Regions from separate parts of the Nocardia sp. NPDC049707 genome, predicted to be linked through region 3. Evidence: riboswitches for the same ligand, from Rfam matches in the RefSeq annotation. Region 3 holds a riboswitch; each other region holds the start of a gene.
What was found. Region 3 has a riboswitch for S-adenosylmethionine ahead of AB0J29_RS21145 (rhodanese-like domain-containing protein). Riboswitches for the same ligand answer to the same signal wherever they lie in the genome.
Positions count from the first base shown of each region.

Region 1: linked by a shared signal. The riboswitch ahead of AB0J29_RS17820 (aminotransferase class V-fold PLP-dependent enzyme) and the one ahead of AB0J29_RS21145 (rhodanese-like domain-containing protein) in region 3 are both predicted to bind S-adenosylmethionine.
Region 2: linked by a shared signal. The riboswitch ahead of AB0J29_RS34480 (homoserine O-acetyltransferase) and the one ahead of AB0J29_RS21145 (rhodanese-like domain-containing protein) in region 3 are both predicted to bind S-adenosylmethionine.

Region 1 is NZ_JBFANN010000018.1:28,512-31,755, reverse strand. It holds gene AB0J29_RS17840 (Pls/PosA family non-ribosomal peptide synthetase) at 1-104, opposite strand, end outside; gene AB0J29_RS17835 (hypothetical protein) at 246-452, opposite strand; gene AB0J29_RS17830 (hypothetical protein) at 490-684, shown strand; gene AB0J29_RS17825 (LysE family translocator) at 722-1,357, opposite strand; SAM riboswitch class IV at 1,469-1,582, shown strand; gene AB0J29_RS17820 (aminotransferase class V-fold PLP-dependent enzyme) at 1,629-2,951, shown strand; gene AB0J29_RS17815 (virginiamycin B lyase) at 3,006-3,244, opposite strand, start outside.
Region 2 is NZ_JBFANN010000066.1:11,329-14,572, forward strand. It holds gene AB0J29_RS34470 (MFS transporter) at 1-543, opposite strand, end outside; gene AB0J29_RS34475 (TetR family transcriptional regulator) at 679-1,428, shown strand; SAM riboswitch class IV at 1,472-1,582, shown strand; gene AB0J29_RS34480 (homoserine O-acetyltransferase) at 1,958-3,070, shown strand.
Region 3 is NZ_JBFANN010000023.1:52,980-56,223, reverse strand. It holds gene AB0J29_RS21155 (FAD-dependent oxidoreductase) at 1-213, opposite strand, end outside; gene AB0J29_RS21150 (hypothetical protein) at 578-1,033, shown strand; SAM riboswitch class IV at 1,099-1,215, shown strand; gene AB0J29_RS21145 (rhodanese-like domain-containing protein) at 1,230-1,646, shown strand; gene AB0J29_RS21140 (O-succinylhomoserine sulfhydrylase) at 1,643-2,857, shown strand; gene AB0J29_RS21135 (ammonium transporter) at 3,112-3,244, opposite strand, start outside.

The DNA of each region.
Region 1 (3,244 bases), on a different contig from region 3:
GTCCTGGCCTGCGGCGCGGATGTGCCACGCAGCAAGGGGCCGGGCGCACGGAGCCCGTTCACCGGGTCCGTGCCTGCCGCGGTGTCGACCTGCGGCTGCAGCATCACGTCCTGCCCGCCTCTCATAAACCTGCCTAGCGCTTCCTCGTTGTTGTCGCACAGTGGGGTTACCAGTGGGCAAACTCCATGGTGATCAACTGTCCACGGTACCTGCGGTATCGCCTCAGACCTCTTCGCCGAGCGCCTTCAGCGCCAGGCGATGCAGGGTGCGCCGCTCCTCGTCGTCGAGTCGGTGTAGCACCCGTTCGGCGGCCTGCTCGATGAGTTCATCGGTCTTGCGGCGCTCGGCGCGTCCGGCTGGGTGATGGACAGCCGATATTTGCGCCGGTCCGTCGTATCGCGGGTGCGGATGACGAATCCGGCCGCTTCCAGGCCATCGATCAGCCGAACCACCTCGCTGCGGTCGACGCCGAGCGTGGTGGTGTCGTTCGTGAAGATTCTGCGACGGGTCGGCGGGTCGATCGGAGCGGCATTGCTCGGTGTGGTGCTGTATCGCGCGGCCGATGCCGGATTGCCGGTGGACGCCGGATTCCGGCAGGCGTTCTGGTGGCTCGCCGCCGCGTCTGTCATCTCGTTGTTCGCGTCGCTATTGCTGTGGCGCAAGGAGATTCAGTCGAAGTCGTGATGTCGTGCGCTCGGTCGGTGGCGACCGGCCGGGTGCATCACGCGGCCGAGGCGGCCGTGCCGATGCCGAGGACGGCGAGAATGGCCGCGCTGATCTGCTCGAGCCGATCGCGAACCCGGGGGCGGCGCAACATCGCAACCGCCCGTGACGCGAGCACGGCGAGCAGGATCATCTCGACGGCGGCAATGGAGCATTCGATGGCGCCGAGTGTGAGGGTGTTCAGGAAGGTGACATCGGTGAGGAATTGTGGCAGCACCGCCAGATAGAACAATCCGACCTTCGGGTTGAACATGCATGACACCAGGCCCGCGCCGAATGCTGAGCGGACCGAGGCCGGGGCCTGCGCACCCGACTGTTCCGCCGCCGCGGCGGTGCCGGCCCCGCGCTGCTTGCGGTGTTCGATCAGCGCTCGAATTCCCAAGTACAGCAAATAGATTCCGCCGATGACCTTGAGCGTCCGGTAGGCCGTCGCGGACTGTTCGAGCAGGGCCGCGACGCCGGCCGCGACCACCACCGCCCACCCGATCCCGCCCACTGCCGAGCCGATCGCCGCGGCGATGCCGGGGCGCGCATCCACGATCGAGAATCGCAGTACCAGGAAAGAGTCCGGGCCAGGCGTGATCGATAGCAGAATGCACAGGCCGACAAAGCTGAGCAGCAGCGAAAGTGTCACCGATCGATCAGAGCGCACATATTTCCGCATTGCAAGGTTATTTATTCAACCGCATGTGTATGCACGATGGCTTGCTTGACAGGCGGTGCGGCATCTGTCAGTCTCGCCTCGTGTCATGAGTACCAGCGTCAAGCCCCGGCTAGCTGGTCGGCAACCCTCCTCCGCGGCGGGGTGCTCCGGGTGACGACAGGGCCGCAGCCTGACCGGGTGCGGCAAGCGCGGACTCGGATGATCACCAGATTTCGGGTCCCATAGCCGATGGGATTTTGTGATGACCGCTGCAATCGATCAGAGCTGTGCCGCCCTCGCCCGGGTCTGCGGCGACGACCTCCAGGTGCCGCTCGTGCAGGGCGGAACGACCACCTACGCGAACTTCGATTACGCCGCGAGCGCACCGGCATTGGCGCAGGTCACCGACTGGGTGCAGCAGCTGCTGCCGCACTACGCGAGTGTGCACCGCGGTGCCGGTTACCCGTCGCGGCTCTCCACCGAGTGCTACGAGGCCGCGCGCGGTTCGGTCACCCGCTTCCTCGATGCCGCCGACGACCAGGTCGTGGTGTTCACCCGCAACACCACCGATTCGCTGAATCTGCTCGCCGCCTGCGTGCTCGGCGATACCGTGGTGCTGGATATCGAACATCATGCGAACTTCCTGCCCTGGACCCGGCGCGGGCGCCGCGTCGTCACGGCGGCGGCGACCGTCGAGGAGACCATTCGTCAGCTGATCGCCGAATTGTGCAGTAGGCCAGCCGCATTGCTCGCGGTCACGGGCGCGTCGAATGTGACCGGTGAGGTGCTGCCGCTGGAGCGCCTGGCCACCATCGCGCACCAATGTGGTGCCCGTATCCTGGTCGATGCCGCGCAGCTGGCGCCGCATCGTCGAATCAGCCTGCGCGACACCGGAATCGACTATCTCGCTTTTTCCGGCCATAAGCTCTACGCACCGTTCGGCGCGGGCGTACTTGTCGGACGCCGGGATTGGCTCGACGCCGCCGAACCGTATCTGGCGGGCGGCGGGGCGGTCCGCGAGGTCACCACGACCCATGCGGAATGGGCATCCGCGCCGCAGCGCCATGAGGCCGGTTCGCCGAATGTCCTCGGCGCGGCCGCGCTCGCCGCCGCATGTGACGCACTGTGCGCGATCGATCCGAAAACCCTTGCCGCGCATGAGCGACGGCTCGCCGACCGCCTGCGCACCGGCCTGTCCGCGATTCCGGGGGTCAACCTGCTGCGCATCTGGGACGACAGCCAGGACACCGTCGGCATTGTCGCCTTCACCCTGGACGGATTCCTCCCCGGCCACGTCGCGGCCTACCTCTCCGCCGAACACGGCATCGGCATTCGTGACGGCCGCTTCTGCGCCCACCCGCTGCTCGCGCACCTCGGTCTCGACGGTGCGCTACGTGCCAGCATCGGGGTCGGCACCAGCTCCGCCGATGTGGACCGGTTGGTAGAGGCCATCGCAACCCTGGTCACCCAGGGGGCAACGTGGAATTACGCCAGCACCGACGGCCATTGGAATCCGACACCCGAGACCCGTCCCTTCGCCCGCCCCGACTCCACCGACGGCACCTCGCCCTGCTCGATCGGCTAGCGGGGTGTGTTGCCGAGCGCGAGTAGTGCGCCCGTGTGCTGGCCGTCGAATTCGCTAGACCGCGAGACGCGCGAGGGCGCCGATTTCCAATGCCGCCCAGACCGCGCCATCCGGGCCAAGGGTGATGCCGTGTGGTTCCGACTGCGCGGTCGGCAACTCGTGCATGGTGATCGCGCCATCGATGGTGATGGCGCCGATGCGGTTCGCGCCCCACTCGGTGAACCAGAGGGTGCCGTCGTTGCCGGCCGTGATGGCGTGCGGCCGGGCGGTCCGGTCGGGCAGCGGGAATTCCG
Region 2 (3,244 bases), on a different contig from region 3:
CACCAGCAGGCACCAACGCCAGGAGGCGTATTCGGTCAGCGCACCACCCGCGATCAGTCCGAGTGCCGCACCACCCGCGGAGATACCGGCGAAGACGCCGAAGGCGGTCGCACGATCCTTGGCCTCGGTGAAGGTCACCGAGAGCAGGGACAGCGCCGCGGGCGCGAGTAGCGCCGCGAACGCACCCTGCAGCGCCCGTCCGGCGAACAACTCCGCGCCGTTCTGCGCCAGACCCGCCACCGCGGACGCCCCGGCGAAGCCGACCAGGCCGACGATGAAGACCCGGCGCCGCCCGAGGTAGTCGGCCAGCCGTCCGCCGAGCAGCAGCAGACCGCCGAAGATCAGCGTGTAGGCGGTCAGCATCCACTGTCGATTGCCGTCGCTGATATCGAGATCCTGCTGGGCGAACGGCAGCGAGATGGTCACGATGGTGGCGTCGAGAACCACCATGAGCTGGGCCAATGCGATCACCCCCAGGGCCAACCAGCGCGCCGAGCTCGTTTGTCTTTTCACATCGTCCACCGCTGTCGCAGTCTCGCTCACCTTGGTCTCCTAGCCGTCTCGAAGTCGTGCGGCCATCCTGTCATCGGCAGACATTTGTCGTCAAGAGAAAAATGTCGCACTCGGACATTTGGCCGTTAAAGACACAAGCCGTCCCGATTGCGATAGCATGGGGGCATGCTCGAGTCATCAACGCCGATCGGCGCGAGCGCCACCGCCGCGGAGGCGGTGCGCGCTCCAGCGAATCCAGGGCCCAGTGCGCCCGGCGCCGCGAGCATGGGATTGCGCGAACGCAAGAAGCAGCAGACCCGATTGCGCATCATCGAGGTGGCGCTCGACCTGTGCGACACACAGGGATTCGACACGACGACGGTCGAACAGATCGCGGACCGCGCGGATGTGTCCCCACGCACGATCAACAGGTATTTCGACAGCAAAGAAGCGATCATCCTGGGGCCGGTCAAGGATTTCGGCCTCGCCATCGCCGAATGCCTGCGCGGCCTCCCGGTCACCGGCAACGAGCTGCAATCGCTCCGCGAGGCCTTCCTACAGATCGTCGACCGGGCCTCGGAGACCGTCGAGGGACCGCTGTCGTTCCGGCGCTTCCAGCAGATGCAGCGGATCCTGCGTGGCAGTCCGACGGTCAGCGCGCAGAGCATGGAGCTGGCCGACGATAAGAACGCCGCGATCGCGCACGTGATCGCCGAGCGGCTCGGCACCCAGCCCGACGCGCTGCCGGTCCAGCTGGTTGTCGGCGCCTGGCAGCTGATCGGCCACCTCAGCATGGAGTGCCAGAACGCGATCTTCGACGCCGAGGACACCGGCGCGGCCGCTGCGCAGGCCCGCACCGCATTCACCACGTCCTATGACGAATTCATGCGGGTATGCGCCGGACGGCCGACGAGCGAACCGGCGGAAGACGGGTAACGGATTTCAGTCGCCGACCGCCCGCCGGTTACCATGTCCGTCAGGTCATGAGTGCCAGCGCGAAGCCCCGGCTTGCTGGACGGCAACCCTCCAGCAGCGGTGGGGTGCTCCGGGTGATGACCAGGCTCTCGATGGTCGAGGGCAAGCGCGCACTTCAGGAGGTTTCCGATGAGTTGTTGTCCGTCACCTGCACCCCGATAAGACCTGCTGGCGAACAACCCTTTGGAGCACGATATGAGTGACCCCATCGCGTCCGCGATCGATCGGTTCGCCGCAAGTGAGCAGATCACCGGCACGCCCATATCCCCGATCTACCGAACCACGGCCCCGTTCAGCCGGATCGCTGACATCGGGGAGGTGCGTTCCCTCGTGATTCACCCAGCTTCGGCGACGCACTGCGGTTTCACGGGAGCGACATCGTGACCGAACAAACCACCGATACCGCGCCCTTGATCACAACTGAGCCGAACGCCGGCGAGGCGGAGTCGTGACCGTGAGCGCCGAACCAAGTACCGCACACTCGGCTGCGGTGGCCCTGCCACCGCCGGACGGGACGCTCGGCATCATCACGATCGGGAATGTGCGGCTGGAGAGCGGCGCGACCATCCCGGACGTTCATCTGGCCGTGCAGCGCTGGGGTGAGCTCTCCCCCGCCCTGGACAATGTGGTGCTCGTCGAGCACGCACTGACCGGTGATTCGCATGTGGTCGGGGTGCCCGACGATATTCATCCGCTGCCCGGCTGGTGGGATGGCATGGTCGGCCCCGGTGCACCGGTGGATACCGACGAATGGTGCGTCATCGCGACGAATGTGCTGGGCGGCTGCAAGGGCAGCACCGGCCCCTCGTCGCTGGCGCCGGATGGAAAGCCTTGGGGCGCAAGGTTTCCGGAGATATCGATCCGGGATCAGGTAACCGCCGAAGCGGCACTGCTCGATCGGCTCGGCATCGAACACCTGGCCGCCGTCGTCGGCGGTTCGATGGGCGGTATGCGGGTGCTGGAGTGGATGGTCGGCGCGCCGGAGCGGGTCGGATCCGCACTGGTACTCGCCGTCGGCGCCCGCGCGACCGCCGACCAGATCGGCACGCAGACAACGCAAATCGCCGCCATCAAGGCCGATCCGGACTGGCAGGGCGGCGACTACCACGACACCGATCGCGCCCCGATGACCGGTATGGGCATCGCCCGCCGCATCGCCCATCTGACCTACCGCACCGAGGGCGAACTCGATCACCGCTTCGAGAACCATGCGCAGGGGGACGAGGATCCGCGCAACGGCGGCCGCTACGCGGTACAGAGCTATCTGGACCACCAGGCCGGAAAGCTGTGCAGCCGTTTCGATCCCGCCACCTACGTCCTGCTGACCGAGGCGATGAACCGACACGATATCGGCCGCGGGCGCGGCGGGATCGCGGCCGCCCTCGCCGCCACCCCGGTACCGTGCGTGGTCGGCGGTGTCGACTCGGATCGCCTGTACCCGTTGCGAACTCAGCGGGAATTGGCCGACGGATTGCCCGGCTGCGAGGGCCTGGAGATCGTGCACTCCCATGACGGTCACGACGGCTTCCTCACCGAAGCCGCCGCGGTCGCCAAACTGCTGACCGAGACAATGCGATTGGCGCGAATCGGTCGCACCGGCTGAAGTAGTCGTGACTTCCGACGGGCCGTCATTCGGTCGGCGGTGCGGTGGGTGTGCCGACGAGCACGCATCAGGTTGACGTCGGTCCATGGACGTCACCTTGACTCGGGGAGTCGCCGATGTGCAGACTGGGCCGGCATCGCACCGTCTCAGCTCGGCGGGCATTCCGGTTCATGG
Region 3 (3,244 bases):
GCCCTTGATGCGCGGGTGGTCCGGCGCGACGCCATAACGGATCAGCCCGAACGGCGCCGGCATGCGCTCGTACAGGTCGATGCTCACCTCGGCATCGGACTTCATCAACGCGTCGGCGGCATAGATACCGGCCGGTCCCGCGCCTACGATCGCGATGCGAAGCGGGCGAGTCCCAGCGGTGTGCGCGTCAGGCCGGGCAGCCTGCGTAACCACGGAGGGCCCGTGTGCACCGCTAGTCGACTCTGCACTGTGTTCGGTCATCTTTACGCGCACCCTTATGGTCGAAGCGTTCAACAGCGTCAGTCTTAGCTTAGGCTAACTTGACGCATCCTTTCGGTCGCACCTGACGATGCGGGCAGGCGGCCATCTCGGCTATGACAGCAGGACCGCAGCCTCGCGATTCTATCGGTGGCATACCGCGCACCCTGCGGCAGTGCGTACACCGGGTGTTCGCTGCCCGACTCACCTACCGTGACTACCCGCTCCGCCGACATCTATCGAATCCGCGCGTGCCGGATATCCGGGGCGGCCAGGGGCCGAATGCCGGATACCGCCGCCCACCAGGGATGATCGACCCATGACAGAGCAGCAGGGCACCGATGCAGAACCGGTAATCGAGGTCGATCAGACCGATCGTCGCTCCATCGCGCCGTTCATGGCAGCGGCCGTCTTCGCCGCTGTCGTACTGATCGCGATCGTGCTCGGTGCAGTGCTCTCGCCCGCTGAGAAAAATGTCACAGAATCGGACAAGATCGCCGCCGCGGTGCAGCGCTACGCGGAGGCCCGCGCCACCACCGACAACACGCCGCCACCCGGTGTTGCCTGTCCAGGATTCGACGAGAGCAAGACACCGCTCATGCATCAGTTCGGTGGCGCCGCGGCCGGAAAGTCGATCAAAGTCACCAAGATTGAGCATGCGATGGTCGACGGCGATAAGGCCAAGGCGACGGTGACCATCGCGGTCGACGGCCGCGAAACACCGGCGACCTGGGATCTGACCCGTTCCGGAGACCGCTGGATCGTCTGCGGTTGATTGCGCACGCGCGACGCGAACTGGGGTTTGACATGGCCGCCCATGCCCAGGCAATCTCATTTTCAGGTCATGAGTACCAGCGCCAAGCCCCGGCTGGCTGGTCGGCAACCCTCCTCCGCGGTGGGGTGCTCCGGGTGACGACCTGGCCGCGCACCGAAACCCAGGTGCGGCAAGCGTGGATTCACAGGAGGATCGCATGACATATGCCGGTGACATCACCCCGCGGCAGGCGTGGGAGTTGTTGCAAGACAACCCCGAAGCCGTCTTGGTCGACGTGCGCACCGAGGCCGAATGGCGTTTCGTCGGTGTTCCGGATACGAGTTCGATCGAGCGACCGACGGTGCTGATCGAATGGGTCGACAGCTCAGGCGCCCGCAACGGTCAGTTCGTCGAGCAGCTGACCACGGCGCTCGAGGGTCGCGATCCGGCGGCACCCGTCGTCTTCCTCTGTCGCTCCGGACAGCGTTCCATCGGTGCGGCGAAAGCCGCGACCGGCGCGGGCATCGCCCCGTCGTTCAATGTGCTGGAGGGCTTCGAAGGCCCGATCGACGAGTTCGGACATCGTGGCGGCTCGGGGTGGCGCGCCACCGGCCTGCCGTGGCGGCAGTCATGATCACCGGCGGTGCGTTCGATAAGCCGCTGCCCGAAGGCGTCGGTCCCGCGACGCTCGGCGTGCGAGGTGGCCTGCGCCGCTCGGGATTCGAGGAAACCGCCGAGGCACTGTATCTGTCCTCGGGTTTCGTCTACGAGAGCGCCGAAGCGGCCGAGGCCGCGTTCACCGGCGATATCGAACATTTCGTCTATTCCCGCTACGGCAACCCGACGGTGGCCATGTTCGAGGAGCGGCTGCGGCTGCTCGACGGCGCCGAAGCCTGTTTCGCGACCGCGAGCGGTATGTCCGCGGTATTCACCGCACTCGGTGCGCTTTTGGGCGCCGGTGACCGACTTGTGGCCGCGCGCAGCCTGTTCGGCTCGTGCTTCGTGGTGTGCAACGAGATTCTGCCGCGCTGGGGTGTGGAAACGGTCTTCGTCGACGGCGATGATCTGGATCAGTGGGAGCAGGCGCTTTCGGTGCCGACCCAGGCCGTCTTCTTCGAGACACCGGCCAATCCGATGCAGACGCTTGTCGACGTGCGTCGGGTGACCGAACTCGCCCATGCCGCCGGCGCGAAAGTCGTGCTGGACAATGTCTTTGCCACGCCGCTGCTGCAGCGCGGTTTCGAACTCGGTGCGGATGTGCTGGTGTATTCGGGCACCAAGCACATCGATGGTCAGGGCCGGGTACTCGGTGGTGCGATCCTCGGCGCCCATGACTACATCGACGGTCCGGTGAAAAACCTGATGCGCCATACCGGTCCGGCATTGAGCCCGTTCAATGCCTGGACCCTGCTCAAGGGGTTGGAGACCATGCCGCTGCGCGTGCGTCATTCGACCGAATCCGCACTGCGCATCGCGCGCTTCCTCGAGGGCAACAAATCCGTCTCGTGGGTGCGCTACCCGTATCTGGAATCGCATCCACAGCACGACGTGGCGACCAGCCAGATGAGCGGCGGCGGCACCGTGGTCACCTTCGAACTGAACGCGCCCGCCAGCGAGGCCAAGAAGCGCGCTTTCGAGGTCCTCAACCGCCTGCGCATCATCGATATCTCCAATAACCTCGGCGACGCCAAAAGCCTCATCACCCATCCAGCCACCACAACCCACCGCGCCATGGGCCCCGAAGGTCGCGCCACCATCGGGCTCTCCGACGGCGTCGTCCGGATATCGGTGGGACTCGAGGATGTCGAGGATCTGCTCAGCGATCTGGACAACGCGCTCAGCTGAACGTATGAGCAGCGAGGTTGGTGACGCCGACGTGGAGTCGGCTGACTGGTCGCCGGTTTCCGGCGCCAGCCGACTCCGTCAGGGATGCTGCCGACCTTTTTCACATCGAGGTGGATCATGCGGGCGATGATCGCTGCGTTGCCGTTTGCGGCAGCCCACGGTGGTCGCCGCAGTATTCGCCGAGAATCGGGCAAATACCTGGCTGCCCCCTGTCGGCGCTATATCGCTTCTGATGACATCGCGCAGCCGATCAACTAACTCGCAGGTTTCAGCGAAGAGTTCTGCGCCCATTTACTCGTACCGTCGGGCGCGTTGAGCGTTTCGAGCAGCTCCATGGCCGAAAGCGCCAGGACCGGTCCCCCGGCAGCGATTGTCCCCAGAACGCCG